DNA from 4 places in the Rahnella sp. GSA61A genome. Region 1 is predicted to be linked to each of the others. Evidence: predicted binding sites of a transcription regulator. Region 1 holds the regulator's gene; each other region holds the start of a gene.

Region 1 (7,886 bases):
GTGAGTTAAAACCCGGCTCCTGCATCGCCTGATTTAGCGAAGTGAACAGCTTATTGTGCGCCTGATTGACCTGCATACGGGTGTACGCCAGTTTGGCGGTGTCGGGGCTTTCCTCGAGCAGCAGGCGGATAGCGTCCTGATAGATTTCCAGCGCCTGGTGTGCATTCTGGCGCAGCAAACCGCTTTGCCATTGCGGCCACAACCAGATAGTGCCACCAAAGGCCAGCGCGCAGCCGATCAGGGTATCGACCAGTCGTGGTACCAGAAAATGCACGCCGTTCATCGCCAGCAATTGCAGGGTATACACTGCAGTCACCGTCATGCCGACCATCGCCAGTCCGTAGTTTTTGCGCAGAACGGTATAGGACAACAGGGTGATCAGCAGCATGCACAGCAGCGTGGTGCCTTCCGGCAGTTCCAGTTTGAGCAAGCCTGAGGCAATCAGCAATCCGGCCAGCGTACCGAGTGCACGGTGCTGGATCCTCACCCGCGTGGCGTTATAACCGTTCTGGCTGACCAACATGATAGTCAGCAAGATCCAGTAGGGTTTGGGCAAATTGAAGAACAGACCCAGACTGCTGCCAATCGCCAGAATAATGCCCAAACGTGCGGCATTACGCAGTGCCACGGATTTGAAGGAAAGATAGCTTTTCAGCGCGGGCCAGAAGGGCAAACGCGGCTGGGTGTTCATCAGGTCACGTTTGTACAACGGCCGCTGTGTGCGTAACAGACGGGCAATGCGGCTGAAATGGTAATAACAAAACTGACCTACCGGATTGTCCGGGTTGCGCGCGGCGATTTTCTCCAGCGCGGTCAGCTCATTGGCCATCGTAAAGCGCCCGGATAAACGGTGATAAAGAATATCGTCGGCAATCACCCGAAGACGGGTGGAAATCACCTGTGCATTTCGGCGGATAACCGCTTCGGCATGGCTTTCCTCCACCAGTTTCTGCACTTCTTCCGGCTGATGCAGGCTCACTGTAATGTGCTCCTGCAAATCGAGCGCCACCTGAAAACGCTGAAATAGCCGCTTATGGTGATGATGATGTCCGTGCTGGGGCAACATGTGTAATTGCTGATAAAGCAGGGCAATCAGGTCGATAACCTGCTGCTGGCGGGCTAGCAGTGGGGGTAACGCGGTTTCGGGATCGGTGTGTTGCGTCAGCAGGCTGTACTTGGCTTCGAAATAATCCGCGAGTTGCAGATAGAGCTGGCTGAGCGTTTCGCGCATCGGCTGTTCTTCCGAAATACGAAACCACGCCCAGTTAAACAATCCGTACCAGGCTGTGCCAGCGGCGAACAACACCGGGGCCTGCCACATCGGGCGCACGCCCACCATACTCAGCGTGAAGATAGTCGCCACCAGCGCACCGGGCAACAGGCGCGCATGCAGCGGGCTGATTTCACCGGTGACGCCGAGCAGTAACGCCAGCGACAGCATGATCAGCGGCAGCGGTATATGCCAGCTTTCGAGCATCAGTTGCAGCAGAAGGCTGCTCACGGCAAAGAGTGAACCGCCGACGAGCAGGCGTTTGAAAAAGCGTTTATGCGGGGTATCCAGACCGGCGATGTTACAACAGGCCGGGCAGAGGGAAAACAGCAGGCCCATTTGCAAATTGCCAAACAGCCAGCAAATGCCAACAGGTAAGCACAACACCAGCGTCTGGCGCAGCGCGTAGTTCACTTCAGGATGGTAAAACAGTCTTCGCCATAGCGTCATGGGTAAAGCTTAGCCCATAAAAAAGGCGCGACAGTGTTTTGCCGCGCCAATTTTTGAGGGATTAACGTGTGCCGTAAACGACAATCGTTTTACCGTGTGCGGAGATCAGGCTTTGATCTTCCAGCATTTTGAGAATGCGTCCGACTGTTTCACGTGAACAACCGACGATTTGGCCAATTTCCTGGCGGGTAATCTTGATTTGCATCCCGTCCGGATGGGTCATTGCATCAGGCTGTTTAGCCAGATTGAGCAAGGTTTGAGCGATACGACCGGTAACGTCAAGGAAGGCAAGGTTGCCGACTTTCTCTGACGTCACTTGCAGACGGTTGGCCATCTGCGCGGAGAGACGCATCAGAATATCCGGGTTAACCTGAATCAGCTGGCGGAATTTTTTATACGAAATTTCAGCCACTTCACAGGCAGTTTTAGCACGTACCCAGGCACTGCGTTCCTGACCTTCTTCGAAGAGTCCCAGCTCACCGATGAAGTCACCTTGGTTAAGGTAGGACAGTATCATTTCCTTGCCTTCTTCATCTTTAATCAGGACAGCAACTGACCCTTTCACGATGTAGTAAAGCGTTTCGGCTTTTTCACCCTGGTGAATCAGCGTACTTTTAGAAGGATACTTATGTATATGACAGTGAGACAGGAACCATTCAAGAGTCGGGTCTGTTTGTGGCTTGCCGAGAACCATTTGCTATTATCCTCTGTTGTTATCGCTGCCCAAAATCACAGGGCTCAGAGTTCCCTGTACGGCACTTCAAATCCAAAGCGCCCTTTCAGCATATAACTCTCCAGAAATGCTGCAAGCGGATGTCGGAGTGCAACAGCCTGTTTATTGCTGTCATCACCGTGGGTTCTGTACTTAAACCGCAAAAACCGTCACCGCAATTTACTGGAAAGTATGTTTCGGCTTTGTTTGTAGCACAGGTTTGAGATGCTGTCTTCTGTTGTCTCGCTTCAGCATGATGGCGATCGGGTTACGTTGCCAGATTTTAGGTGAAAGGGTACTCTGAGAGCAGATTTCGACAAGTTTATTCACCGGGAGAATAGTTCATGCATGCACGTGTCAAATGGGTTGAAGGACTGACATTTTTAGGTGAGTCTGCATCGGGTCATCAGATTTCAATGGATGGAAACGCGGGTGATAAAGCCCCAAGCCCGATGGAAATGTTACTGATGTCCGCAGGGGGGTGTAGTGCAATCGACGTGGTGTCAATTTTGCAAAAAGGTCGTAATGACGTGCGTGATTGTGAAGTGAAGCTGACCTCACAACGCCGCGAAGAAGCGCCGCGTCTGTTCACTCACATCAATCTGCATTTTATCGTCACCGGTAAGGATCTGACCGATAAGATTGTTGAACGCGCAGTCAGCCTGTCTGCCGAAAAATACTGTTCTGTGTCTCTGATGCTGGGGAAAGCGGCCACAATCACCCACAGCTTTGAAGTGATTGCAGCCGAATAAAGTTTACTCGATCTTCTTGCCTTCCATCAGGCGCTGCACCAGCGGCGCCATGATCAGCTCCATCGCCAGCCCCATTTTGCCGCCCGGCACCACCAGTGTTTTGATGTGCGAGATAAACGACCCTTGCAGCATGGCCAGCAGATACGGGAAATCGATGTCATCCAGTCCCTGAAAATGAATCACCACAAAGCTTTCATCCAGTGACGGAATGGCTTTGGCGGCAAACGGGTTCGAGGTGTCGATGGTGGGTACCCGCTGGAAATTGATGTGTGTGCGGGAAAACTGCGGCGTAATGTAATTGATATAGTCATCCATCGAACGCACGACGGAATCCATCACCGCTTCACGGGAATGCCCGCGCTCGCCGGTATCGCGCACCAGTTTCTGGATCCATTCGAGGTTGACGATAGGCACTACGCCGACCAGCAGGTCGACCTGCGCGGCAACGTCAATTTTGTCCGCCACCACGCCACCGTGTAACCCTTCGTAAAACAAAATATCCGTCGGTTCCGGCAACGCCTGCCACGGCGTAAAGGTACCCGGCACCTGATTGTAGGGAACGGCTTCGTCATAAGTATGCAGATACTTACGTGAACGACCAGTGCCTGTTTTACCGTATTCGATAAAGCTTTTTTCCAGCAAACCAAAGTCATTGGCTTCCGGCCCGAAGTAGCTGATATGACGTCCCAGATCGCGCGCCTTGCGTATTGCCGCATCCATTTCAGGACGGGTGAAATGATGAAAACTGTCGCCTTCCAGTTCCGCCGCACGCAAACCAAGCTGCTGAAATATTTTACGAAATGCCACGCTGGTGGTCGTGGTGCCTGCACCGCTCGAACCGGTCACGGCAATAACAGGATGTTTGGCTGACATAATGCGCTGTTCTCCATAAAGGTGATGCAGGCAGGCGAGACGCGGTCTTTTCTGTGGTCGAAGTTCTGGCGTCAAGGCTGCGCATAATTAAGCCTATTGTTACCATATTTATTCGCGAAGCCAAAGAGGGCATCACTATTCTAAACCCGCCAGCAACGGTTGGATCAGCGGGTCCTTCTGGTGGAACAGAGAAACAATGTCATGCAGCGCCTTGCCTGTGTACTCCTTTTTCCACGCCAGACTGAGCGGGGAAGGGGCGCGCGGATAGCGGATTTGTCGGGCGATCAGCTCGCCGCTGTCGAGATATGGCTGGCACAGATGGCGCGGCAGAAAACCGATACCCATTCCCTTCAGGTGACAGGCCAGTTTAGTCGCCACATCTGCCACGATGATCTGCCGTTGCCCGGTCAGCAACCAGGCTACCCGCTTGTTCAGATGGCGCGAGGTGTCTTCCACATTGATGGCAATGTACTGACGCAACACCGCTTCTTCCAGCATGCCAGTGATGTGCTGCAGCGGATGAAAGGGCGCATGAACAAAAATCCAGTCCACTTCACCCAGCGGCAGCAGATTCACGGCGTTAGAAAGAGATTCGGTGCCGGTGACGCCAATCGCCAGCTGAAAATCTTCGTACAGCAGCGTATCCCATACCCCCATGTAAATCTGTCGTGTGAAAGTGAACTGCGTGAACGGGTAGCGCTGCGTCAGACAGCTTAATAACGCCGCCAGAGTTTCAGGGCAGTACATCAGATTGTTCACCACCACATTCAGCTGGCGCTCAATGCCGTCGTTAATCTGCTGCAGTTCTGCCGGTACACCCTCCAGCCAGGTTAGCCACTGGCGACATCGTTCAAGCAGATGCTGTCCGGCGGGCGTCAGCGACACCGTACGGGTCGTGCGGTTGAGCAATAACGTCCCGGCACTGTCTTCCAGCATCTTAATTCGATAGCTGATGGTCGCGGGCGTTTTATGCAGCATCTCTGCCGCGCGGGAAAAGCTGCCTGTTTGTGCGACGTGCATAAAGGTTTTAATCGACTCCTCATCCAGCATAGGTCACCCGAAGTAATGTTAATGCATTGAATGAAAAAGATTTTATAGATTTAACCGGATGAGAATTGTGGACTTCATCAATTTTATGGAATCTTTTTCCATATTTCGATTGAGCAAGTTGGAAAAAGTTTCTACAGTAATTGCATTGAGGATAAATCCGCCAATCTGGCGGGCTTATCTCACCGGTTTTATTTTAAATGCAGGGATGAATGCCATGGAACTTCCGGTTTACCCGCTGACCCAGGCGGCCTTCGCGGCTTACGGCGATGTGATTGAGACGACAGGTCGCGATTTTTTTCATATCAACGACGGCAAGGTTGAGCGGTACCACGATCTGACCAACGTGGAAATCCTCGGGCAGGATCGCCCGCTGGTCAGCATCAACCGCGCCCAGCCAGCACCGTTGCCCATTGTGGTGACGCAACTCGAAAAACACCCGCTCGGTTCACAGGCGTTTGTGCCGATGCAGGGCGAGCGCTTTATCGTGATTGTTGCGGCAGGGGGCGAGACGCCGGACATCTCCACGCTGAAAGCCTTTATCACCAACGGCCTGCAGGGCGTGAATTATCACCGGAATGTCTGGCACCATCCGCTGTTTGCGTTTGAGACGGTGACGAATTTTCTCACCGTCGATCGTGGCGGCGCAGACAACTGTGATATCAGTCAGTTACCTCAGGGCTATCAGCTTATTTTACCCGTTGCGGCGGGATTAAAGTCGTGACGCTATAAAGCATCTTGCATAAGATACAAGCATCTGAAAACAAGCGAAACGCGGGCGCTCAGCGCCTGATGCTGGAGAAATGTGAGATGGCCGAAGTAAAAAAACGGGGGCGTCCTAGCCAGCCTGGTTCTGGTTCGCAAAAGGGCGCTCAGGCCTTAGAACGCGGCATTGCGGTGTTGAATTATCTGGCGCAGTCCGGCGGCAGTTCTTCTGTCAGCAACATTGCAGAGAATTTGTCGCTGCCCCTTTCCACCACCTTTCGACTGCTGAAAGTGCTGGAAGAGGCCGATTTTGTTTATCAGGATGCGCAACTGAGCTGGTGGCACATTGGCTTACAGGCGTTTACGGTCGGATCGTCTTATATCCATAACCGGGATGTATTGTCAGTCGCCGCGCCTTATATGCAGCGCCTGATGTTGTTGTCGGGCGAAACGGCCAATCTGGCGATCCGCAACGGTTTCGAAGCGGTACTGATCGGCCAGCGGGAATGCCAGTCGATGGTGCGGATGTGCGCGCCGCTTGGCAGCCGTCTGCCACTGCATGCCTCCGGTGCCGGGAAAGCGTTGCTGTATTCGCTGGATGACGAGGCGCTGATGAGCCTGATGATGCAGGCGGGGTTGAAGAACTTTACGACGCACACGCTGGATAATCTGAATGCGTTGAAAAAGGATCTGCAACACGCGCGTCAGCAGGGTTTTGCACAGGACAGCGAAGAGCATGTGACAGGGCTGAACTGTCTGGCCTCGGCGATTTTTGACAGCAATAACAATGCGGTGGCGGCGATTTCGATCTCCGGCCCCAGCTCCCGCTTAACGACGGAGCGTTTTACCGATTTAGGCGAACTGGTGCGGGATACCGCGCGTGACATCAGTCTGGCCCTGGGCCAGCGCCACTAACCGGTTCGTCCTGCGATCCCCGCTCTGTCGTGAGCGGGATTTTTTTCAGTCAAATTAAAGTTGGAAACTTTTTCCGTTATTTTATGCAAAGCGGAATTACCTGAGGATTTAGCTATGGCTCGTATGACAGCTGCACAGGCAGCAATGTATGTGTTGGAAAAAGAAGGGATCACCACCGCGTTTGGTGTACCGGGCGCAGCGATTAACCCGTTTTATAACGCCATGCGCCTGCATGGAAAAATCCGTCATGTGTTAGCCCGTCATGTGGAAGGTGCATCGCATATGGCCGAAGGTTATACCCGTGCGAAAGCCGGGAACATCGGCGTGTGCCTGGGGACGTCTGGCCCGGCGGGTACCGACATGATCACCGCGCTGTATTCCGCCTCGGCGGATTCCATTCCGATCCTGTGCATTACCGGTCAGGCACCGCGCGCCCGTCTGCATAAAGAGGATTTTCAGGCGGTGGATATTCAGGCGATTGCCGGGCCAGTGAGCAAAATGGCGGTGACCGTGCTGGAACCTGCGCTGGTGCCGCGTGTCCTGCAACAGGCGTTCCATCTGATGCGCTCCGGTCGCCCCGGTCCGGTACTGGTCGATCTGCCGTATGACGTGCAGACCGCCGAAATCGAATTCGATCCGGAAACTTATGAATCGCTGCCCGCTTACAAGCCTGCCGCCACCGTTGCTCAGGCCGTCAAAGCGATGGAAATGCTCAACGCCTGTGAGCGTCCGCTGATTGTGGCCGGTGGCGGTGTGATTAACGCTGATGCCGCCGCGCTGTTGCAGCGCTTTGCCGGTCGGTGACTTTTTTGATCATACACCGGACCTGCGCACGCTCACATCATCGGTCAGTTGTGCCTATCTGCATCATGCGGTGAGAAGACAATTTTCCACCCCATTGCTGCATCTGATTCGTGCCCGGCGCGCAGAGCAGGTTCTGGCGCTGGGGCACACGTCGGGTGCCGATACGCTGCTTGGCGTCTGGCTGGCATTGACGCTTTTCAGGGAACACTTTCTTTAAGGAGGAAACATGGAAACTTTAGTGGTCGCACTGGGCGGTAATGCGCTTTTACAACGTGGCGAATGCCTGTCGGCTGAAAATCAGTATCGCAATATTGCGACGGTGGCCGATGCGCTGGCGCGGCTGGCGACGCGCTACCGT
Region 2 (7,886 bases), on a different contig from region 1:
TGATCGCCACACCGGCATCGAGCGCATCCGTGGTATGGCTGAACGCGACCGGCTGGCCTTTGATATGAATATTGCCCTGGGAAGGCTGATAGTTCCCGCTGAGGATCTTCAGCAGGGTGGATTTCCCCGCTCCGTTTTCGCCCATCAGCGCATGAATTTGTCCGGCGTAACAATTGAATGAAATACCGTCCAGCGCTTTCACGCCCGGAAAAGTTTTGCCAATGTCATGGAATTCCAGATACGGCCTGGCCGCATCAAACTCCGTCAGTGACGGTGTCAGCAAAGGCGTCTTATTATCGAAAGATTGCTGAGTCATAGTGGCTACCTGGAAGTTGAGTAAGTATGGATGCACGCCACTGCAAAGCAGAAAACAGTTCAAACTATTTAAAACTGTCGTCCGTTCTGCAGCAGCGTCTCTCCCCTTCATACTTCAAGTCGCAGATGCGTTGGCTACGCTTACTCACCCGAATCACTTACTTATGTAAGCTCATCGGGACTCGCTCACTTGCCGCCTTCCTGCAACTCGAATTATTTAGGGGTATTGCTTGTTTCAACCACATCTGAAGATCACATAAGACCTTTCTTCTTCAGCTCTTCTTTGAAGTTGTCGCGGGTAATCAGGACAACATCCGTCACTTCGGTAAATTTCGGTGGTTCAACGCCTTTGGTAACCCATTCATTCAGCATCTGGATACTTTTGTAACCGTGGATATCCGGGCTAGGTAACAGGGAACCGTAGAAGCCAGTCTGGGCGCTTTTTGACAACTCATTCACTGCATCCACACCGTTGATGCCGATGCCGATCACGTTAGCCGCTTTAAAGCCCTGACCTTCGGTTGCACGCACGCCACCCAATACGGTGTTGTCGTTCATGCCGATGATCAGCCAGTTTTTCACTTCAGGATGTTGCACCAGCAGGGAGTTACCGGCATCCAGTGCGCCCGGGATGTCGTTAGATTTAGTCGGGACTTTGTAGATTTGTTTTTCCGGGAAACCGGCAGCTTTCAGTGCCTCCATTGAACCGGAGGTGCGGCGGCGCGCCGTATCGAGTTCATCGGCAGTAATGGCCATCACGCCGGTATCAGCGACTTTCCAGCCACGTTTTTGCATTTCTTTGTACAGTTCCTGCCCCTGACGTTCGCCGATTTTGGTCGCGGCCATCATGACTAATGGCACTTCTTCCATTGGCTTGCCTTTGGCATTCACAAACTGGTCATCCACCTGGATCACTTTCATGTCATAGCTGCGCGCTTTCGCCATGATGGCAGGGCCGAGACGCGGATCCGGCGTACAGATGACAAAACCTTTCGCGCCGTTGGCCGCCAGGCTGTCGATTGCATTCAACGTTTTTTCACCATCCGGCACGGCGATTTTAATGACGTCGAAGTGGAGATCCTTACCGGCTTTATCTGCGAACCGCCATTCAGTCTGGAACCACGGCTCTTCCGGTTGTTTAACCAGGAAGCCCAGCTTCGGATTCTCGGCTGCCATAGCTGAATGTGACATAAGGGCAGCTAACCCGACCGCCGCTAATGCCTTAGTGAATTTATGCATGATGTTCTCCGACTTTTATTGTTGTTTTTCACAATCACAGTCTTAAATCTGGTGGTTTGCCGCAATCGTGAAAACGTTATCAGTAGCGTAAAGAAACAAAGTGAAAGTGCGGCGAAGTCCAGTTTATAGAGGATTTGCGTCACACTCTCTTGTAAGACGGGTTAAGTTTTAGCGGTAATTTTGCAGCGGAATGTAGAGCGCTATCACACGGCGGGAAAACAGCAGGTTTGTGCATAGATATAGCGATTTTAGCCAAACGCTAACATTTGACCAACCTCACAGAAACATCATTGGGAGCAGATTTGTGCATACTTCCAGCTAACGCCTCCTCACTCACTTTTTTGCATCCTCCTACTGTTAGAGCAATTCGATTCGCCGCCGTAATGACTACGGCAAACCTGAAGGAGTGAGAAAGAATGACGCAAGGTGCGATTGCTCTTGGTCTTGATTTTGGCAGCGATTCCGTCCGTGCCCTGGCTGTGGATTGTCAGACCGGTGCCGAGATGGAAACCGATGTGGTTTATTATCCGCGCTGGAATGAAGGTCGCTATTGTGATGCGGCAATAAATCAGTTCCGCCATCACCCGCTCGACTATATAGAGGCAATGGAACAGGCGATTAAAAACGTAGTGCAACGGCTGGGCAGCGAGCGGGCTGCGCGCGTGGTGGGTATCGGCGTCGATTCCACCGGCTCAACCCCGGCCCCTGTCGATGAGGAAGGCAACATTCTGGCGCTGAAAGCGGAATTTGCCGAAAACCCGAATGCCATGTTTGTGCTCTGGAAAGATCACACGGCAATAGAAGAAGCGGAAGAGATCAACCGTCTGTGTCGCAGCGGCGATTTCCCCGACTATTCCCGCTATATCGGCGGCGTTTATTCCTCAGAATGGTTCTGGGCGAAAATCCTGCACGTTTCCCGTGCTGATGCTGCGGTTAAACAAGCAGCCGCGTCATGGGTTGAATTGTGCGACTGGGTGCCCGCCCTGCTTTCCGGCACCACCGCGCCGGATAAAGTGGTGCGCGGACGTTGCAGCGCCGGACACAAAATGCTCTGGCATCCGTCATGGGGCGGCCTGCCACCAAAAGCGTTCTTTGCCGCCCTCGATCCGCTGCTGGTTGAACATCTGCCCTATCCGCTGTTTACCGACACCGTCACCGCCGAACAGGCTGTTGGCACACTGACACCTGAATGGGCAGAACGTCTTGGCTTACCCGCCAGTGTGGTGCTTTCGGGCGGCGCATTCGACTGCCATATGGGGGCAGTCGGCGCGGGCGCACAGCCTTATACGCTGGTCAAAGTGATCGGCACCTCTACCTGCGACATCCTGATCGCCGATAAAGAACGCGTAAACGACCGTGCTATCGCCGGGATCTGCGGACAGGTGGAAGGCAGCGTCGTGCCGGACATGATCGGGATGGAAGCCGGACAATCCGCTTTCGGCGACATGTACGCCTGGTTCAGCCGTCTGCTGAGCTGGCCGCTGATTCAGGCCGCCAAAGCCCATCCGGAAATGGCACCGCAACTGACCAGCCTGCAAAAAAATCTGCTGACCGATCTCACTGTGGCCTGGGCCGCTCATCCGAAACTGGATCATCTGCCGCTGGTGCTCGACTGGTTTAACGGCCGCCGTACACCGTTTGCCAACCAGCGCCTGAAAGGTGTCATTACCGATATCAATCTGGGCACAGAAGCACCTGAACTGTTCGGCGGCTTTATCGCAGCGACCGCTTTTGGCGCGCGCGCCATCATGGAATGTTTCGAACAGCAGGATATTCCGGTGGAAAACGTGCTGACGCTCGGGGGCATCGCGCGTAAATCGCCGGTCATCATGCAGGTTTGCGCCGATGTGATGAACCGTCCGTTGCAAATTGTCGCTTCCGATCAGTGCTGCGCCCTGGGTGCCGCGATTTTCGCCGCCGTCGCTGCCGGGGAGTTCAAAGATGTTCCTGCCGCACAGGAAAAAATGGCCTGCAGCATCGAACGTACGCTGACGCCGGATCCGCAGCGCGTCGCGCAATATCAGCGCCTGTACGAACGTTATCAGCAATGGTGTGCCACGACTGAACCGCTGTTTGCAGCGAAACCGGCGCATTAACCCGTATTTCATCTATCCGATATTCAGGAGTAATAAATGGACGCGTTTAAACATCTCGAAGTGTGGTTCGCCATTGGCAGTCAGCATCTGTACGGTCCGCAGGCATTACGTCAGGTAAAAGAGAACGCCGAGAAGGTGGTCAGTAGCCTGAACAGCGAAGCCGGTTTGCCGATAAAACTGGTGCTCAAACCGCTGGTGACCACGCCGGACGAAATCACCGCATTGTGCCGTGAAGCCAACTATGACAACGCCTGCGTGGGCATCATCACCTGGCTGCATACCTTCTCGCCGGCCAAAATGTGGATTGCCGGGCTGAGCATCCTGCATAAGCCGCTGATGCAGTTCCATACGCAATTCAATGCTGAAATCCCATGGGAAACCATGGACATGGACTTCATGAACCTGAACCAGACCGCGCACGGTGGCCGTGAATTCGGCTTCATCGGTGCCCGTATGCGTCAGCAACACACCGTGGTAGCCGGTCACTGGCAGGACGGTGAATCTCACCGCCGTATCGCCCAGTGGATGCGCGTTGCTGCCGCCAAAAACGAAAGCCAGCACCTGAAAGTGGCACGTTTTGGCGATAATATGCGTGAAGTTGCTGTCACCGAAGGCGATAAAGTTGCCGCTCAAATCCAGTTCGGCTACAGCATCAGTGCCTACGGAATTGGTGATTTGGTCAGCGTAATCAACGAAGTCAGCAAAGGCGACATCGATACGCTGGTGGAAGAATATGAAGCCACCTATCGCCTGACGGATGCGGTAAAAATTAACGGCGAACGTCGTGAAAACCTGCTGGATGCTGCCAAAATTGAACTTGGTATGACCCGTTTCCTCGAACAAGGTAAATTCGGGGCATTCACGACCAACTTTGAAGATCTGCACGGCATGAAACAACTGCCCGGGCTGGCAGTCCAGCGTCTGATGCAGAAAGGCTACGGCTTTGGTGGCGAAGGTGACTGGAAAACGTCTGCCCTGCTGCGCATCATGAAAGTCATGGCCAGCGGTCTGAAAGGCGGCACTTCTTTCATGGAGGATTACACCTACCACTTCAAACCAGGCAGTGATCTGGTTGTGGGCTCGCACATGCTGGAAGTGTGTCCGTCGATTGCCAAAGAAGAGAAGCCGCTGCTCGATGCGCAATATCTCGGCATAGGCGGTAAAGCGGATCCGGCGCGTCTGATTTTCTCCACACCGGCAGGTCCGGCGGTCAATGCCAGCGTCATCGACATGGGCGACCGCTTCCGTCTGCTGGTCAATCTGGTGGATACCATCGAACAGCCACACCCGCTGCCAAAACTGCCGGTTGCGCGCGCTATCTGGAAAGCCCAGCCATCACTAGCAACAGCGGCAGAAGCGTGGATCCTCGGCGGCGGCGCGCACCATACCGTGTTCTCTCAGGCACTGGATATTGACGCGCTGCGGTTGTATGCAGAATTTTCCGGGATTGAATTGCTGGTGATCGATAACGACACGACGTTGCCGGACTTCAAGAATCAGATCCGGTGGAATGAAGTTTATTACAAACTTTGCAGTCGCTGATTTGTTTGCTCCTCCCACTTCAAAGAGCAGTTTTTTCTTTGCTCCTCCCCCTGCGAAGGGGGAGGCCGGGAGGGGGTTTTAAAGCCAAACACGCTGTCAAAGTACACTTCAAGTCTTTGATTTTTCCTTAATACCCCACCCCAACCCTCCCCTTCGCAGGGGAGGGAGTCGCCCCAGCCAGTCTTCACATTTCTTAAGCATCCCCGACAAGAACGAACAGAAACTGTCATCCGTCCGTCACATTCCCCCTTTACCCTCACCTGCACTAATAAGTCCCAAAGAGGATAGTACCAACCATGATCATTCCAGCTACAGCCAGCGGGAATGCGCCTTCGCGCATGTCTTCTCCCCCCGCGATCTCTGTCCATCAGGTGTCCCATTTCTTTGGGAGCAACCCGGTACTCAATCACGTCAATTTATCCGTGCCGGAAGGCACGATCCTCGCCCTGCTTGGCCCTTCCGGCTGCGGAAAAAGTACTCTGCTGAAAATGCTGGCGGGATTACTCCATCCTGCGTCAGGACAAATCAGCTTTGATGGTGTCACTGTCGCCAGCGGGAAAATCAGTCTGCCACCGGAAAAACGCAATCTCGGCATGGCCTTTCAGGATTATGCCCTGTGGCCGCACATGACCGTGCGCCAGAACGTCGCGTTTCCGTTGCAGATGCGCGGCATCCGCGGTGCGATACAGCAGGAGAAAGTGATGGCGGCGCTGGAGCGCGTCGGACTGGCGGATTTTGTCTCCCGCCGCCCTGCCGAACTTTCCGGCGGTCAGCAACAGCGTGTGGCCCTCGCCCGCGCCATTGTGGCTGAGCCACGCATTTTGCTGTTCGACGAGCCGCTGTCGAATCTTGACCGCGACCTGCGGGAAAGCCTGTGCGAGGAAATGGCAACATTGTTGCGCCAGCTCGGCACCACGGCGGTGTATGTCACCCACGATCAGCACGAGGCTCACGCACTCGCTCACCGCATTGCGCGCATGGACAAAGGCGCGATCGCCAGCATTGACCAGATTGACCCTTCCGTTGTTTCACCTTTTGTTGCTTAACCTTTGATGGAATGAAAATGATGACCCGCACACACAACAAAACCTCCAAAACGTTTTCCCGTACCAAAACAGGCGTAATGACAGCAATGACTCTTTCTCTCGCAATGGCGGCAGGCAACGCTCAGGCACTGACGCTCTACACCGCCGGGCCGGGCTCGCTGGCAAAAAAACTGGCGGCAGGCTATGAAAAACAAACCGGCGTAAAAGTCGATGTGTTCCAGGCAACAACCGGCAAAGTGATGGCTCGCCTGGAAGCCGAACAGGCCAACCCGCGGGCCGATATACTTATCTCAGCATCCTGGGATACCGCAACCGATCTCGAACAACGTGGCTGGTTGCTTGAATACCAAAGCCCCAATGCGGCACAGGTTCCCGCGCAGTTTAAAACCCCCTATTACGTCGCTCAGGGTATTTCCGCACTGGGCATCGTCTGGAACACAAAAAGTGGGACGACCGAGCCTAAAGACTGGGGCGATTTAGCCAAACCGGAATTCAAAGACAAAGTGACCACGCCGGATCCGTCTCTCTCCGGGGCGTCTCTGGATTTGCTGATCGGTCTACAAAATGCCCACGCGCAACAGGCCTGGAAACTGTTTGAGGATCTGAAAGCCAACGGCATGATTATCGCCGGACCCAACGCACAGGCGCTGACGCCGGTCTTACAGGGCGCGAAAGCTGCGGTATTTGGCGCGGTTGATTATGTGTCTTACGCCAGTATGCAGGACGGTGAATCGGTCAAAGTGATTTTCCCGAGCAGCGGAACGGTTATCGCCCCGCGCCCGATGATGATCCTCAAATCCAGCCAGCAGCCCAAAGAAGCCAAAGCCTTTATCGATTACGCGCTGTCGCCTGAAGGCCAGAAACTGGTCGCCGATGCCTGGCTGATGCCGGCCCGTACGGATATCGACGCCAAACGCCCGCTGTTTAAATCGCTGAAATTATTACCGGAAGCATCACAGGCTTCCGCATCACGTAAAGACGTTCTCGACCGCTTCGCGAAACTGTTCGGACAGCAATAATCCCTTCCCGGGCTGTTTGAAAAAGCAGCCCGCTTCTGAGATTTAATCAATGAATAGAAATGCTTTCCTGCCGGGCATGACGGGCATTGCGCTGTTACTGCTGGTCGCGGTGCCGGTCAGTTTTGTGATTTTACAGGCGGTCTTTCCGCATCTGGATGCCGGCAGTTATTCGGCACCGTTCAGTGCATTTTATCGTGTTTTCCAAGAACCTCAGTTACGTGAACTGTTCGCGACAACATTAAAAGTCGGTCTGGGCGTGGCGATATGCAGCGGCCTGATTGGCATTCCATTAGGTGCCTTGCGCGGCCTGTTCGTGCTACCCGCCGCCGCGCTGTGGGACATCCTGTTTCTGGTGCCCTTCCTTTTACCGCCGTATATTGCCGCGCTGTCATGGATGATGGCGTTACAGACCCACGGTTATGTCCAGCAACTGCTGCCGTGGCTGCATCTGAATGATTTTTTGTTTTCGCTGCCGGGCATGGTGATGGTGATGACGCTGAATGTGTTTCCGGTCGTGTATTTCGCGGTATCGCGCAGCATGGCCGCCAGCGGCAGTCGTCTGGCAGATGTTGCGCGTATTCATGGTGCGGGTCCGTGGCGGGCATTTTTGCGCATCACTTTACCCATGG
Region 3 (7,886 bases), on a different contig from region 1:
AAGCACCGGCAGAGCAAACAGTGGCAAATCACCGCGGGCAGTCAGCCACAGCACCGCCGCCAGCACGGGCAAGAAACCAATGATAATTTCAGGCACAAACAGCCAGAAAAATCCGGCACGGCGGATACGCGCCCAGCGCAGTTGTCTGCTCCAGACCGCTTCCAGACTGCGATGCCCGATAGGCTGCGCAAAAGGCTGTGCGGGTAAACGGACTTTCAGCCCGGCGCGGCGCACCAGTTTGGTTGAGGCGACATCTTCCGCCAGCTCACTACCCAGCGCCGCCATTCCGCCGCCATTATCAAGCACCTCGCGCCGCCAGCACAACGTTTTCCCCTGCGCAAAGCCGTTACCGAGAAAATCCGACAAATACTGCCAGCGCGCCTGATGCGTGTTCAGCATGGCGGCTTCCACGGCACCCCAGAAATTCTCCGGGATCATCCCGACTGCCGGAGAACTCACCAGTCCGGTTTGACTGTCAAAGGTATTCATCAGTGAACGCAGATAATCCGGCGGTAACAACAGGTTGCTGTCTGCCATGGCCACCACGCCTGCGGTGGTATGACTCCAGGCTTTATTAAGATTGTTCACCTTCGGATTGGCGGATATTTTGTCATCGCCAGTCAGCAGGCGTGCAGGCTTATCAGGGAATTCAGCCATCAGCTTTTCCACCAGCGGGATCACCGGATCAAAGCGTGACGCCACGCAGAACACAATTTCGTAAGCGGGATAGTCCTGATAAAAACTGGAGCGCAGTGTTTCCTCTTCAAAGGCGTTATATCCGCACAAAGGCCTGACCAGCACGATAAATTCCGAGGTTTCATGCGCTTCATCGCGCAGGATACCGCGGCGCATTCGCCACCAGGCGATCAACAGAGAGGAAAACTGGAGGGTGATCAGTACACTGCCCAGTGCGGCGATCACTGCGGTGTTCAATACCATGACGATGCCCCTTCATTCAAAATATCTGCGATGAGAATTCCAGACTTCCGGCAGTCAAAACGCCATCCTACAGGCGTTACGTTAAGGAATTCTTAAAGGGGAAACGGGGCACTGCGGAAGAAATAAAGGAGTGAGTACGGGCATCCGTACTCACGTGGGTTTTTATCGCTATTATTTCGAACGGCTAAAACCTATTTCGCCCCTGCCACAGCTTCGCGGGCAAGTGCAGTAATACGATCGTAATCACCGCTTTCCAGCGCATCGGCTGGCACCAGCCAGGATCCGCCGATGCACAGCACACTTTTCAGCGCCAGATAATCGCGGTAATTCGCCAGTGAAATCCCGCCTGTCGGGCAAAAACGCACCTGCGGGAACGGACCGCCAATCGCCTGCAATGCTTTCACGCCGCCGTTAGCTTCCGCCGGGAAGAATTTGAATTCGCGCAGACCGTGATCCAGACCCAGCATCAGTTCAGAAACGGTACTGATACCCGGGATCAGCGGAATGGAACCGGCGGTCGCGGCGGCAAGCAATTCGTCTGTCAGCCCCGGACTGATGGCAAACTGTGCGCCAGCGTCGGTGACATCTTGCAGTTGCTGCGCATTCAGCACAGTACCCGCGCCCAAAATCGCCTCCGGCACATCGCTGGCAATGGCACGAATGGCGTCCATCGCACAGGCGGTGCGCAACGTCACTTCCAGCACACGAACACCACCGGCCACCAGCGCTTTCGCCAGCGGAACCGCCTGTTCCAGTTTATTGATAACGATGACCGGCACAACCGGCCCCGCCGTCAGAATGTGTTCTGCGCTTGTTTTCCAGTTTTTCATTCTTGTCTTCTCATCCGTTTCGATAAATTAAAAAGTAATGCAGCAGGCGCCCTGTTCCGCGCCGGAAAGCTGGCTGCGCAAGGCACTGAACAGCTCACGGCCACAACCGATATGTTCTGCGCTCAGATCAGGCTGATACGCTTTTCGTTCAGCCAGTTCGGCAGCATCAACACGCAATTCGAGTTCGCCGGTTCGCCCGTTGACGCGAATAATGTCGCCGTCACGCACTTTTGCTAACATGCCGCCGCTGAACGCCTCCGGCGTCACGTGGATAGCAGAAGGCACTTTGCCGGAAGCGCCGGACAAACGACCGTCGGTGACCAGTGCGACACGGAATCCGCGATCCATTAATACGCCAAGCGGCGGCATCAGTTTATGCAGCTCAGGCATGCCATTGGCCTGCGGCCCCTGAAAACGCACCACCACCACACAATCGCGGTTCAGCTTACCGGCCTCGAATGCCGGAACAATGTCATGCTGGCTTTCAAATACCACCGCAGGGGCTTCGATAATCTGATTATCCGCAGGCACCGCCGAGGTTTTCATCACCGCACGCCCGAGATTACCCGACAACACTTTTGTGCCGCCGTGATGCTCAAACGGCTGTTGCACGCTGGCAATGACGTTTGTGTCGAGCGAATGCTCTGCGCCTTCGCGCCACGCCAGTTCGCCGTTTTCCAGCCACGGTTCCTGCGTGTAACGGTCTAATCCGAAACCAGCCACGGTGTTGACATCCTGATGTAACAGGCCGTTTTTCAGCAATTCGCGCACCACCAGTTGCACGCCGCCCGCCGCCTGAAACTGGTTGATATCCGCCGGGCCGTTCGGGTAAATACGGCATAACGAAGGCACCGCATCGGACAACTCAGAGAAATCATCCCAGTTGATGACAATGCCTGCCGCACGCGCCATAGCGACCATGTGCATAGTCAGATTGGTGGAACCGCCGGTGGCTAACAGCGCAACAATGCCGTTCACCACGGTTTTCTCATTCACCATCTGGCCGAGTGGCTGATAGTTGCCGGTGGTTTCGGCCAGACGGGTGACCTGACGTGCTGCCGAATCGGTCAGTGCATCACGCAGCGCGCAATCCGGCGGCACAAACGATGCACCCGGCAGATGCAGCCCCATCACTTCCATCACCATCTGATTGGTGTTGGCAGTGCCGTAAAATGTACAGGTGCCAATGCCGTGATACGACGCGGCTTCCGCTTCCAGTAATGCCTGACGGTCCACTTTGCCTTCGGTATAAAGCTGACGGATACGCACTTTCTCTTTGTTCGGCAAACCGGTGCTCATCGGCCCGGCGGGCACAAATACCGCCGGCAGATGGCCGAATGACAGCGCCGCCATCACTAAGCCCGGCACGATTTTGTCGCAGATACCCAGATACAACGCCCCGTCGAACATGTTGTGTGAAAGGCCGATGGCCGCCGACATGGCAATCACGTCACGGCTCATCAGCGACAACTCCATGCCGTCCTGCCCTTGCGTGACACCGTCACACATTGCCGGTACGCCGCCCGCCACCTGACCGACCGCACCCACCGATTTCAGTGCGTCTTTCAGGCGTTGCGGGTAATGCTCGTAGGGCTGATGCGCCGACAGCATGTCGTTGTAGGCGGTAATAATGGCGATATCGCTGCGCACCATATTTTTCAGGGAATTCTTCTCATCCGGCTGACAGGCGGCAAAGCCATGCGCCAGATTGCCACAGGCCAGTTGCGCGCGGTGAACGGTTTGCGAACGGGCAGCATCCATACGCGCCAGATAGGCTTCACGGGTGGATGCGGAACGGTTGATGATCCGCTGCGTGACACGGGCCACGGTGTTGTTAATCATAATGTTGTCCCCTTTCTTAAAGCATCGTGAAAGCAATCATGCCGATGATCCCGCCAGTCGTGCCGAGCAGGGTTTCCATCACCGTCCAGGTTTTCAGCGTTTGCAGTTCGCTGGCACCGGTGAACTTGCCGAATAACCAGAAACCGGCATCGTTTACGTGGCTGAGCACAATGGAACCGCCGGTAATGCAGATGGCGAGTGCGGCCAGCTGACCGCCGTTGAGCCCCATCTGATGGGTTACCGGCAATACCAGCCCGACAGTGGTCAGGCAGGCCACGGTGGCTGAACCCTGAATAACCCGCACGACCGCTGACAGTGCAAAACAGGCCACGGCAATCGGTAAGCCGGTGCCGATCATCGCGTCACCAATGGCCGGGCCGACGCCGGAATCCACCAGAATTTGTTTGAATACGCCACCCGCACCGGTCATCAGCAGGATGATCCCGGCGGGCTGAACGGCGGCTGAGCAGATGGCCAGCGTCTGTTCGTTGGTCATGCCGCGTGGTTTTGCCAGCCCGTAAATGACAATCAGGCAGGCAATCAGAATGGCGGTAAACGGATGGCCGATAAACTCCAGCCAGTCGTGCAATGGCGTACCCGCCGTGACAAAGCGTGCGCCGATGGTTTTCATTCCCACCAACACCAGCGGACACAAAATCAGCGCCAGACTGAAACCGAATGACGGCAGGTTATCTTTGTTAAGCGTCGGGGCATTTTCTTCAACAGGCATCGGCCAGCTGACATGACGGCTGATAAAATTGCCGTACAGCGGACCGGCGATCAGCATGCCGGCAATCGCGGCCACCAGACCGATGGCGATCATCCAGCCAAAATCGGCATTCATCTGCGACGCCAGCAGCATCGGGACCGGTCCCGGAAGCAGGAAACACGCCGCTGCCGCGACACCGGCAAATAACGGGATCGCCAGCCTGACGATGTTGCCGTCAGTACGGCGCGCCACCGCGAACACGATGCCAATCAGCAGCACAATCGCCACATCGAAAAACAGCGGCAAGGCGCAAACCAGCCCGGCAATCCCGAGAGCATAATGGGCTTTGTTTTTGCCAAAACGATTCAGTAAATGGGCCGCAATTTGGTCAAGTGCGCCGACTTCATGCAGGATCTTGCCGAACATCGCCCCCAGCGCCACCACAATCGCCAGAAAACCCAGCGTGCTGCCCATGCCTTTCTGCATGGTGTCGGCAATGGTATTGACCGGCATGCCGGAGAAAATCCCGGCGGCAATCGACACCAGCATCAGCGCGACGAACGCGTGCATACGCACTTTCATCACCAGAAAAAGCAGCAGCAACACGGAGCCCGCTGCAGTACCGACTAAAGTCACTGTATTCACGCGCAATGCTCCTGTTGCTGAAAACTACGGATGTGTTGCAGGGTCTCTGCAATCACCGCATCAAGCGGCTGATGAATGCCGATGGTGATCACGTCACTTTCTTCAGCGCCAGGTTGTTCGAGTGCTGCAAACTGTGAGATCAGCATCTGCGATTTAAAAAAGTGCCCTTTGCGTGCGGCCATGCGTTCTTCGATGACCGGGAATTCACCCTGTAAATAGATGAAAGACAGGTTGGCGTTACCTGCGCGCAGACGATCGCGGTAACGTTTTTTCAATGCCGAGCAGATGATGACCGACACATTATTGGTTCGCTGCATGGCAAACGCGGCATCATTGAGGGCGGCCAGCCACGGCGCGCGGTCGTCATCATTGAGGGCGTCACCGGCGGCCATTTTCAGGATATTACTGCGGGGATGTAAGAAATCGCCGTCAAGAAAACCGGCTGAAAGCTGGTGTGCCACGGCGTTGGCGACGGCTGATTTTCCGCTGCCTGATACGCCCATAAACACATAAATTCGGTTCTGATCATTGTTCACGGTTGCGCTCCTCGACTGGTTAAAAAACGCGAAAGACGGGTCAGTGGTTTTATTCGTTATGTCCACACTGTTCATGTTTATTCGCAATGTTACCGGTAACATGTTATCGGTAACATTATCAGAGGCTTTTTCACCCGTGACAATCTGCCCGTGCAGGGGAAAAGCATAAATGTGATCTGCTTCAAAGTTAATTATTAGCAATGAAACATATTTCGGACGGGGGTTAACAGATGGATAACATGCGCAGGCGAAACGAAAAGTATGTGATTGCTATTACTGTGTACAAAACCTCCGGCACAAAAGACTAAAAACCGCACCGGTTGCTTAATTTTTTCTTCCCTCCTTGTAATTATTGACTTCCTTGTCTATTACTAAATGGCAGTGATAACTCACTCTTTTAAACAGTGAGTTATTGATTAACAGGGTTTCACTAAATAAACAGCTTTCTATTACTTTCCTTCAATTTACTGGGCAATTTAAAATCTGAGGATTACATGAAAATATCTAAAGCTCTGCTGGCAGTGGCTGTGATGGGCTGTGTCTCTTTCAGCACTTATTCTGCTGAATTAATGAAGAAAATAGATTTTGAAAAAGTGGCTTCTGAGTATACCAAAGTCGGCTCTGTGACCACCTCAAATAAAACCTCGCAGTCCGGCGCCATTGAAGATCTTTCTAAGAAAGCCGATAAAAAAGGCGGCGATGTATTTGTATTAACCTCCGGTAATACCAACAATAAAATTCACGGTACTGCTGACGTTTATAAGAAAAAATAAGTATTTTGTTTTCTGCACAATAAGCAATAAAAAGAAGCCTGCAAATTTGCGGGCTTTTTAATGGACGATTATGCTGCTGTCGGCTCCGCTGATGCTGGTTATTATCGGGCTGGGATCGTTTGCCGTGCGCGAAAACCATTCGCTGACAATTTTAAAGGAAGGCAATATTCCGCCGGTGCCCTGCACCCTGATTGCGCTGGTGAACGGCGAGTCATAAAAAAATCCACGCTTTCACGTGGATTGAGTTTTGCGGGAAACCGGATGTCAGAAAGGCCTGATTATCGCCAAAATACCAATGAGGATCACACCGACAATAATCACCGCGCTGGCGTTGCGCACCAGCGCGAAATCTTTCACCTGCTGACCGGTGGCGCGACGACGTAAATCGCCGGAAAGCAGCCCGTGCAGCGCGGAGAGAACCAGCACCACCACCATTTTTATCAGCAGCCAGGCATGGGGGAATTTGCCATAACTGACGATCATCACGATGCCCGCCACCCACAACAGGATCATCGCCGGGCTGGTGACACTGCGCGTCCATTTGCGCACGGTTTCCAGTAACAACGTCTGTCCTGCACTTTCCGCAGTACCGGATGTCCGCGAACAGGCCATCGATACCAGCGCCATCGCCAGCATGCCGCCAATCCACAATACGCCCGCAATCACGTGCAAGGCATTGAGCCATTCATGAAGCATTTTTATCCCTCCGGAAGTTAACAATAATTCTGCCTGCCGCAGATGACCTCAACCTGCTGTCTCTCCACAACTTTTAGCGGATTATGGCGGTTTCCCACACGAAAGGCACGGTTAAGTCGTCACTTTTTCTTATTCTCAGCCGGTGTTTACATTGAGTAGGTAGACTGGTATACCTACAGGCAAGATGAACAACACGAGTAAAAAAAATGTCCACCACAGACTCCTCTCCTGAAAGCGCCCGCGACCGGCTTCTCGGTGCCGCCCGGGTTCTGTTTTATAACAACGGCATTGCTGCGACCGGGATTGACGCAATCATCAAACGTGCCGGTGTCGCCAAAAAAAGCCTCTACAACAATTTCGAATCCAAGGCTGAACTGGTCGCGACGTACATTGAAATACGTCATGACGAATGGCTGGAGCTGTACGCCCGGCGTGTTGAAAAAGCTAAAACACCGAAAGAAAAAGTGCTCGCCGTGTTTCAGGCGTATGACGATCACGCTGAATTTGCCTATGAGCACGGCTTTCGTGGCTGCGGGTTACTGAATGCCGCCGCCGAACTGCCCGCCGGAGCGCCCGGCAGGCACGCCGTGCGCGGGCATAAAGAACATGTTGAAGCTATCGTGACTGCGCATCTTCTCGAACTGTTCCCCACTGACGAGGCCAAAGCCCGCCTGATGGCGCGGCATTTTTCATTTTTACTGGAAGGCGCGATTTCGCGTGCAGGTCTGGAAGGCAACGGTCAATGTGTCCGTCAGGCGATGGACATGGCGGCCTCAATGATGGAGGTGCCATGACGATAACGCCTCGTGAACGCATGACGGGCGTACTCGCCGTGGTATTTGCTTCCGTTCTGTGGGGGTCGACCGGCACGGCGGCGACATTTGCGCCCGACGTCAGCCCGCTGGCGATCGGCGCA
Region 4 (7,886 bases), on a different contig from region 1:
TGCTCTGACGGCTAACATCCAGCACCAGAAGTTGTTGTTTGTCATCGATTTCCAGATCCACGGTTTGTACAAAACCAATCCCGTTGAGTTTGGCTTTCAGTACGCCTCCTTTATTTAGCCACTCTTCCAGGATGATGCGTTCGAATAACAGGTGTGTGACTTTTATTTCATGCAGGTGTAAAGGCGTTTGCAATAACAGGGTCAGGTTGGTGGTGTTAAGTGATTCAGGCAGGCTGTACTGTGGCTTGCGGCTGAAAATGCCGGCTTTCTTGCTCAGTTTGATTGACTGACGCGAACTCTGTTGCTGCTGATGTTGCATCCATTGCTGATTCAGCTGCTGAATTTTCATCAGCAGTGTCTGCTGCTGATAAGCCTGTTCGGTGATCAGTTGCTCAATCTGGGTTTGCAGCAGGTTATAAGTATTAAGGTCATGCCATAAACAGTCTTTCAGCAGGATCAGATCCACCTGCGTGATCGCTTTTCTGCCACTGAAAAATGCGCAGGCCTGCAACAGGCGCAGAGCTTTTTTCCAGCGACGGTCAGAGACATAAGGTGCCGTATCCAGGGCTTCAAGGCGCTGGCGCAGCTGGAAGATCAGTTCAAAGCAGCTGTCTGAAAGATTGACTTTGTCGATCTCCGGCTGCCATTGTTGGTATTCTTCATCGCTGATACTCAGGGACTCTGCCACCGGATTGGCGTTTTCATTGTTCCGGCTGGTCAGCAGTGAGCGAAAATTTTGCTTATCCTGCACTTTATCCAACCACAGACGGATCAGCATGCGGTCGTACAGCGCTTCGAGGCCACCATCGGCTTCGGGTAATTCGTTGGACGCACTGACCAGCAGACGCATCGGAATAGGTTCTTCTCGTTCGCCATTACGGAAGCGGCGTTCATTGATGGCGGTGAGCAATGTATTGAGGATGGCCGGGCCTGCTTTCCAGATTTCATCAAGGAAGACAATTTCAGCTTCCGGCAAGTAACCTTCGGTCAGACGCAGATAGCGGCCTTCATCTTTCAGGGCCTGAATCGAGAGCGGGCCAAAGACTTCTTCCGGCGTGGAAAAGCGCGTCATAAGATATTCAAAAGCGCGCGCATGTCGGAACGCAAATTTCAGGCGCCGGGCAATCAGGCTTTTTGCAATACCTGGCGGGCCGAGCAGAAAAACGCTTTCGCCGCACAGGGCTGCCAGCAGGCAAAGTCTTATGGCATCCTGCCGCTCGTACAGGCCATGTTCTAATGCGTTAGCAAGACGGGCGATCCGTTCTGCCAGAAGGGGAGATTGCGCCATACTGTCTCTTCCGGTTTCCATTGAGTTGTTGAATAGTGTACTGGCTAATAGCGATATGCCACGTTTATTTTTGTCGTTATAGCTTGTTGATTACTAAAAATTTTCTATTATCAGAAATGTGACCCCGTTCATATGAACGCCGGTTTAGCTGCACATTTAAGGGTAGGCAATCCAATTTATTCGTGCATACTGTGCGCCTTTTAGTGGGCATCATAAGATCGAGCGCACTCATCGCTTACGGATGTTCGAGCAAAAAAGAAACGAAATATGAGCACTGAACATAAACGGTCACTCCCAGCAGTAACCCTGGCCGCCATTGGTGTGGTCTATGGCGACATTGGTACCAGTCCTCTCTACACCTTAAGAGAGTGTTTTTCTGGTCACTATGGTTTCAACGTTGAACCCAGCGTCGTTTTTGGTTTTCTCTCTCTGATTTTCTGGATGTTAATCCTCATTGTTTCGCTCAAGTACCTCACTTACGTGATGCGGGCGGACAACGCAGGCGAAGGCGGTATTCTGACGCTGATGTCTCTGGCGGGCAGAAACACCTCGGCACGCACCACTGCCGTTTTGGTCATTCTCGGCCTGATCGGCGGAAGTTTCTTCTATGGTGAAGTGGTGATCACTCCGGCTATTTCTGTTCTTTCCGCGATGGAAGGTCTGGAAATCGCAGCACCTTCACTTGATCCTTATATCGTCCCCTTATCTATTACTGTCCTGACGCTGCTTTTTATTATTCAGAAACACGGCACTGGCATCGTGGGCAAACTGTTTGCGCCGGTGATGTTGTTGTGGTTCCTGACGCTGGCTGTTCTCGGCGTGAACAGCATCATGCAGAACCCTGAAGTACTTCGCGCCATGAACCCGATGTGGGCGGTTAACTTCTTTATCGAGCATAAGTCGTTTTCCTTCCTGGCACTTGGCGCGGTCGTTCTGTCGATTACCGGCGTGGAAGCGCTGTATGCGGATATGGGCCACTTCGGGAAATTCCCGATCCGTCTGGCCTGGTTCACAGTGGTGCTGCCTTCTCTGGTGCTGAACTACTTCGGTCAGGGCGCATTGCTGCTCAAAGATCCGGAGTCGATTAAAAACCCGTTCTTCCTGCTGGCGCCTGACTGGGCTTTGATCCCGTTACTGGTGCTGGCAACGCTGGCCACCATTATCGCGTCTCAGGCTGTTATCTCCGGTGTGTTCTCCCTGACGCGTCAGGCTGTGCGTTTAGGCTATCTACCGCCAATGCGCATCATCCACACTTCAGAAATGGAAGCAGGCCAGATTTACATCCCGGCCATTAACTGGTTGCTGTACTTTGCGGTGGTTATCGTTATCGCCAGCTTCGAGCATTCGAGCAATCTGGCAGCGGCATACGGTATCGCAGTGACCGGTACGATGGTGCTGACCAGTATTCTTTCCTGTACGGTGGCACTCAAAAACTGGCACTGGAAACCTTTCCTGGTCGGGCTTTTGCTGATCGGTCTGCTGTTTATGGATATCCCGCTGTTCGCGGCGAACGCTACTAAACTGTTCTCCGGCGGTTGGTTGCCGCTGACGCTGGGTTTGTGCATGTTTATCGTTATGACGACCTGGAAAAGCGAGCGCTTCCGCCTTATGCGCCGCATGAACGAGCATGGGAATTCCCTGGAAGCGATGATCGCCTCTCTGGAGAAATCCCCGCCGGTGCGTGTTCCGGGTACGGCTGTGTATATGTCGCGCGCCATCAACGTCATTCCGTTTGCGTTGCTGCACAATCTCAAACACAACAAAGTGTTGCATGAGCGTGTGGTACTGCTGACGTTACGCACCGAAGATGCGCCTTATGTACATAACGTCCGGCGCGTCACCATCGAACAGCTTTCGCCGACGTTCTGGCGTGTGGTCGCCAGCTACGGATTTAAAGAAACGCCGAACGTGGAGGAAGTGTTCCACCGTTGCGGTCTGGAAGGATTGCCGTGCCGGATGATGGAAACGTCATTCTTTATGTCGCACGAATCACTGATCCTGACCAAGCGCCCCTGGTATCTCTACTTCCGTGGCAAACTCTTTATGGCGCTCAGCCGCAACGCCTTACGCGCGCCAGATCAGTTTGAAATTCCGCCGAACCGCGTAATCGAACTCGGTACGCAGGTAGAAATCTGATCCTCATTTCTACTGCTCGCAGGGCACCTTCGGGTGCCCTGTTTTATTTTCTCTTTCTCCTTTCTGAAACGACTAACTCAAATTTCCCTGCGGTTTCTTAATTATTCAGCGAAACGTTTCGACGCTGATCACAATTCCATCATAACTCCGTTGCGATGGCCGGGGATCTTTATAAACTCATCGGTGAGCGAAACGTTTCGCTGTAGGAGTTCACAATGAAGAAGTCACCGCTGTTAAATGCCGAAATCTCACATGTTATTGCCCGGTTAGGTCACACCGATCAGCTGGTTATTGGCGATGCCGGACTTCCGGTGCCAGCAGCTTGCCAACGCATCGATCTGGCCCTGACCCAGGGAGTTCCCACCTTTTTACAAGTCTTAGAGGTAGTGACACATGAGATGCAGGTTGAGCGGGCTATCCTCGCCGAGGAAATCCTCACTAAAAATCCTCAACTCCATGAAGCGTTGCTCGCCCAATTGACACAACTCGAACAACACCAGGGAAACACCATTGCTTTGGATTACGTCAGTCATGAGTCATTCAAAGCACAAAGCGAAAAAAGTCGGGCTGTGATCCGCAGCGGGGAATGTTCGCCTTATGCGAACGTTATTCTGTGTGCTGGCGTAACCTTCTGAGGCCTTTATGCAACCTTTGCTGCAACTGACAGGCATTGATAAAGCCTTTCCCGGCGTAAAAGCACTTTCCGGCGCGGCGCTCAGCGTCTATCCGGGACGTGTAATGGCGCTGGTGGGAGAAAACGGCGCGGGCAAGTCCACCATGATGAAAGTGCTGACCGGCATCTATCAGAAAGATGCCGGCTCAGTGCATTTTCTTGGCAAGGAAGCGGTTTTCAGTGGCCCTAAAGCCTCTCAGGAAGCCGGGATTGGTATCATTCATCAGGAATTAAACCTGATCCCCCAACTGACGATTGCTGAAAATATCTTCCTGGGCCGTGAGTTTGTGAACGGTTTTGGCCGCATCAACTGGAAAAAGATGTATGCCGAGGCCGATAAACTGCTGGCGCGCCTGAATCTGCGTTACAAAAGCGACCGGCTGGTAGGCGATTTATCCATCGGCGACCAGCAGATGGTCGAAATTGCCAAAGTGCTGAGCTTTGAATCCAAAGTCATCATTATGGATGAACCGACGGATGCCCTGACCGATACCGAAACCGCTTCTTTATTTAACGTGATCCGGGAACTGAAAGCCGCCGGTTGCGGTGTGGTGTATATCTCCCACCGCATGAAAGAAATTTTCGAAATCTGCGACGACGTGACGGTGTTCCGTGACGGGCAGTTTATTGCAGAGCGGCCGGTCAGTTCGCTTGAAGAAGACACGCTGATTGAAATGATGGTGGGCCGTCGCCTCGAAGAGCAATACCCGCGCATTAATCATGAACGCGGTGCGCTGCGTTTGCAGGTACGCGATGTCAGCGGGCCGGGCGTGGATAACGTCAGCTTTGATCTGTACAGCGGCGAAATTCTGGGGATTTCCGGTCTGATGGGCGCAGGCCGTACCGAACTGATGAAAATTCTCTACGGAGCCTTACCGCGTAAAAGTGGTTATGTGGCGCTCGATGGCCGCGAAGTGGTGACACACTCACCGCAGGACGGGCTGGCAAACGGCATTGTTTATATCTCTGAAGACCGCAAGCGCGATGGCTTAGTTCTGGGCATGTCAGTGAAAGAAAACATGTCGCTGACGGCGCTGCGTTATTTCAGCCACGCTGGCGGACGTCTTAAACATGCGGAAGAACAGCAGGCTGTCGGCGATTTCATCCGCCTCTTCAATATCAAAACGCCGTCGATGATGCAGACCATCGGCCTGCTTTCCGGCGGTAATCAGCAAAAAGTGGCAATTGCCCGTGGATTAATGACGCGGCCGAAAGTCCTGATCCTCGATGAACCGACGCGCGGCGTTGACGTTGGTGCCAAGAAAGAGATTTACCAGCTTATAAACCAGTTCAAGCGCGAAGGGCTGAGTATCATTTTGGTTTCCTCAGAAATGCCGGAAGTGATCGGTATGAGTGACCGGGTTTTGGTGATGCATGAAGGCCATTTAAGCGGTGAATTCCCGATAGAACAGGCTACGCAGGAAGTGTTGATGGCTGCCGCTGTCGGCAAGCAATACGGCGTGACGCAGGAGTAATCAGATATGAGTTCTCAGACATTGCCAGCCAAAAAGCGCTGGATCAGTAAAGAGTGGTTGTTGGAGCAAAAGTCTCTGATTGCGCTGCTGGTGTTGATTGCCGTGGTCTCTTCCATGAGCCCGAATTTCTTTACGGTCAATAACCTGTTTAACATCCTTCAGCAAACGTCCGTTAACGCCATTATGGCCGTCGGCATGACACTGGTGATCCTGACGTCCGGGATCGATTTATCCGTCGGCTCTTTGCTGGCGCTGACCGGCGCCGTTGCCGCCTCGATTGTCGGGCTGGAAGTGAATGCGTTTGTTGCCGTTGGCGCCGCGCTGGCGTTAGGTGCGGCTGTGGGTGGCGTCACCGGAATGATTGTGGCCAAAGGGAAAGTCCAGGCGTTTATCGCTACGCTGGTCATGATGTTGCTGCTGCGTGGTATTACGATGGTGTACACCAACGGCAGCCCGATCAGTACCGGCTTTAATGATGTCGCTGATGTTTTTGGCTGGTTTGGTATCGGTCGCCCGCTGGGTATCCCGACACCTGTCTGGCTGATGGCTGTGGTGTTTATTGCGGCATGGTACATGCTGCATCACACCCGGCTGGGGCGTTATATCTACGCGCTGGGCGGTAACGAATCCGCTACGCGTCTGTCAGGTATCAGCGTCGATAAAGTCAAAATTATCGTCTACTCCCTGTGTGGTTTGTTAGCCGCTCTGGCCAGTATCATCGAAGTGGCGCGCTTATCTTCTGCGCAGCCCAACGCAGGTACGGGTTATGAGCTGGATGCGATTGCCGCAGTGGTATTAGGGGGAACCAGCCTGTCCGGGGGTAAAGGACGCATTGTTGGAACGCTGATCGGTGCATTGATCCTTGGCTTCCTGAATAACGGTTTGAACTTATTAGGTGTTTCTTCCTACTACCAGATGATCGTAAAAGCAGTTGTCATCCTGCTGGCGGTTCTGGTGGATAACAAAAGCAACAAATAAACTCTCCTACAGGACTTATGACCATGAATATGAAAAAACTGGCTGTCTGGGTTTCCGCCGCAGCGATCACCGCTTCTTTCAGTGCTAACGTTCTGGCGAAAGACACCATTGCGCTGGTCGTTTCCACGCTGAACAATCCGTTCTTCGTCTCCATGAAAGACGGCGCGCAAAAAGAAGCGGACAAACTGGGTTATAACCTGGTGGTTCTTGATTCTCAGAACAACCCGGCGAAAGAGCTGGCAAACGTACAGGACCTGACGGTTCGTGGCACCAAGCTGATGCTGATCAACCCGACGGATTCTGATGCGGTAGGCAATGCCGTTGCGATGGCAAACCAGGCGAAAATCCCGGTGATCACTCTTGACCGTCAGGCTACTAAGGGTGTTGTCGCCAGCCACGTTGCGTCTGATAACGCCTTCGGGGGGAAAATGGCCGGTGATTACATCGCCAAAAAACTGGGCGAAAACGCTAAAGTCATTGAACTCGAAGGTATCGCCGGGACGTCTGTTGCCCGTGAACGCGGTAAAGGTTTCGCTCAGGCCGCTGAAAAACACCATTTCCAGATCCTCGCCAGCCAGCCTGCTGACTTCGACCGCACCAAGGGCCTGAATGTCATGCAGAATCTGCTGACTGCGCATCAGGACGTGCAGGCCGTGTTCGCTCAGAATGACGAAATGGCGCTCGGTGCATTGCGCGCCCTGCAGACTGCCGGTAAAACGGATGTGCTGGTCGTTGGCTTTGATGGCACCGACGACGGTATCAAAGCCGTTAACAGCGGCAAAATGGGCGCGACTGTGGCACAGCGTCCTGAACAAATCGGTGTGATCGGCGTTCAGACTGCAGATAAAGTACTCAAAGGCGAGAAAGTGCCGGCTGTTATCCCTGTTGATTTGAAACTGGTTGCTCAGCCGTAATACTCTTTTTATCGATGCTGTAACTGCGCCTCCTGATGGAGGCGCTATTTGACTCAGGGATCTCCACATGAAAACCGGCAAACTGGTGGTACTCGGCAGTATCAACGCTGACCACATTCTGAATATCAACCACTTCCCGAAACCGGGCGAAACGGTTATCGGTAAGCAATACACCGTAGCCTTTGGCGGTAAAGGGGCGAATCAGGCTGTTGCAGCCGGTCGCAGTGGCGCTGATATTTCTTTTATTGCCTGTGTGGGAGATGACGATATTGGCGAGCGAGTTCGCAAACAGCTGGCCAGTGACCATATTGATACGCACCCCATCGAAGCCATTAAAGACACCACCACTGGCGTAGCGCTGATTTTCGTGAATGCGGAAGGTGAGAATGTTATTGGCATAGATGCGGGGGCAAATAAAGCCG

The links. The regulator CRP, encoded in region 1, controls carbon source genes, mostly activating them, when cyclic AMP is high. The targets are predictions, from matches to a motif close to ATGTGANNNNNNTCACAT.
Region 2: the regulator CRP is predicted to act here: its motif matches at 1,819-1,836, upstream of LC431_RS15845 (arabinose ABC transporter substrate-binding protein).
Region 3: the regulator CRP is predicted to act here: its motif matches at 5,671-5,688, upstream of gntK (gluconokinase).
Region 4: the regulator CRP is predicted to act here: its motif matches at 3,541-3,558, upstream of rbsD (D-ribose pyranase).

The regions. Positions count from the first base shown of each region.
Region 1 is NZ_JAHXYO010000008.1:15,371-23,256, reverse strand. It holds gene LC431_RS12170 (YccS/YhfK family putative transporter) at 1-1,720, opposite strand, end outside; gene crp (cAMP-activated global transcriptional regulator CRP) at 1,782-2,414, opposite strand; gene LC431_RS12160 (OsmC family protein) at 2,777-3,184, shown strand; gene LC431_RS12155 (phosphoribulokinase) at 3,188-4,057, opposite strand; gene allS (HTH-type transcriptional activator AllS) at 4,193-5,107, opposite strand; gene LC431_RS12145 (ureidoglycolate lyase) at 5,322-5,828, shown strand; gene allR (HTH-type transcriptional repressor AllR) at 5,915-6,724, shown strand; partial or broken gene LC431_RS12135 (thiamine pyrophosphate-binding protein) at 6,839-7,519, shown strand; gene LC431_RS12130 (DUF2877 domain-containing protein) at 7,491-7,745, shown strand; gene LC431_RS12125 (carbamate kinase) at 7,755-7,886, shown strand, end outside.
Region 2 is NZ_JAHXYO010000012.1:29,047-36,932, reverse strand. It holds gene araG (L-arabinose ABC transporter ATP-binding protein AraG) at 1-316, opposite strand, end outside; gene LC431_RS15845 (arabinose ABC transporter substrate-binding protein) at 568-1,554, opposite strand; gene LC431_RS15840 (ribulokinase) at 1,971-3,650, shown strand; gene araA (L-arabinose isomerase) at 3,687-5,192, shown strand; gene LC431_RS15830 (ABC transporter ATP-binding protein) at 5,489-6,238, shown strand; gene LC431_RS15825 (ABC transporter substrate-binding protein) at 6,316-7,257, shown strand; gene LC431_RS15820 (iron ABC transporter permease) at 7,307-7,886, shown strand, end outside.
Region 3 is NZ_JAHXYO010000006.1:252,386-260,271, reverse strand. It holds gene LC431_RS10805 (ceramide glucosyltransferase) at 1-939, opposite strand, end outside; gene LC431_RS10800 (bifunctional 4-hydroxy-2-oxoglutarate aldolase/2-dehydro-3-deoxy-phosphogluconate aldolase) at 1,131-1,769, opposite strand; gene edd (phosphogluconate dehydratase) at 1,797-3,611, opposite strand; gene gntU (gluconate transporter) at 3,628-4,965, opposite strand; gene gntK (gluconokinase) at 4,962-5,501, opposite strand; gene yahO (DUF1471 family periplasmic protein YahO) at 5,996-6,274, shown strand; gene LC431_RS10775 (hypothetical protein) at 6,345-6,491, shown strand; gene LC431_RS10770 (CopD family protein) at 6,539-6,970, opposite strand; gene LC431_RS10765 (TetR/AcrR family transcriptional regulator) at 7,177-7,764, shown strand; gene LC431_RS10760 (DMT family transporter) at 7,761-7,886, shown strand, end outside.
Region 4 is NZ_JAHXYO010000011.1:2,787-10,672, reverse strand. It holds gene ravA (ATPase RavA) at 1-1,288, opposite strand, end outside; gene kup (low affinity potassium transporter Kup) at 1,556-3,424, shown strand; gene rbsD (D-ribose pyranase) at 3,640-4,059, shown strand; gene rbsA (ribose ABC transporter ATP-binding protein RbsA) at 4,067-5,572, shown strand; gene rbsC (ribose ABC transporter permease) at 5,579-6,550, shown strand; gene rbsB (ribose ABC transporter substrate-binding protein RbsB) at 6,574-7,464, shown strand; gene rbsK (ribokinase) at 7,532-7,886, shown strand, end outside.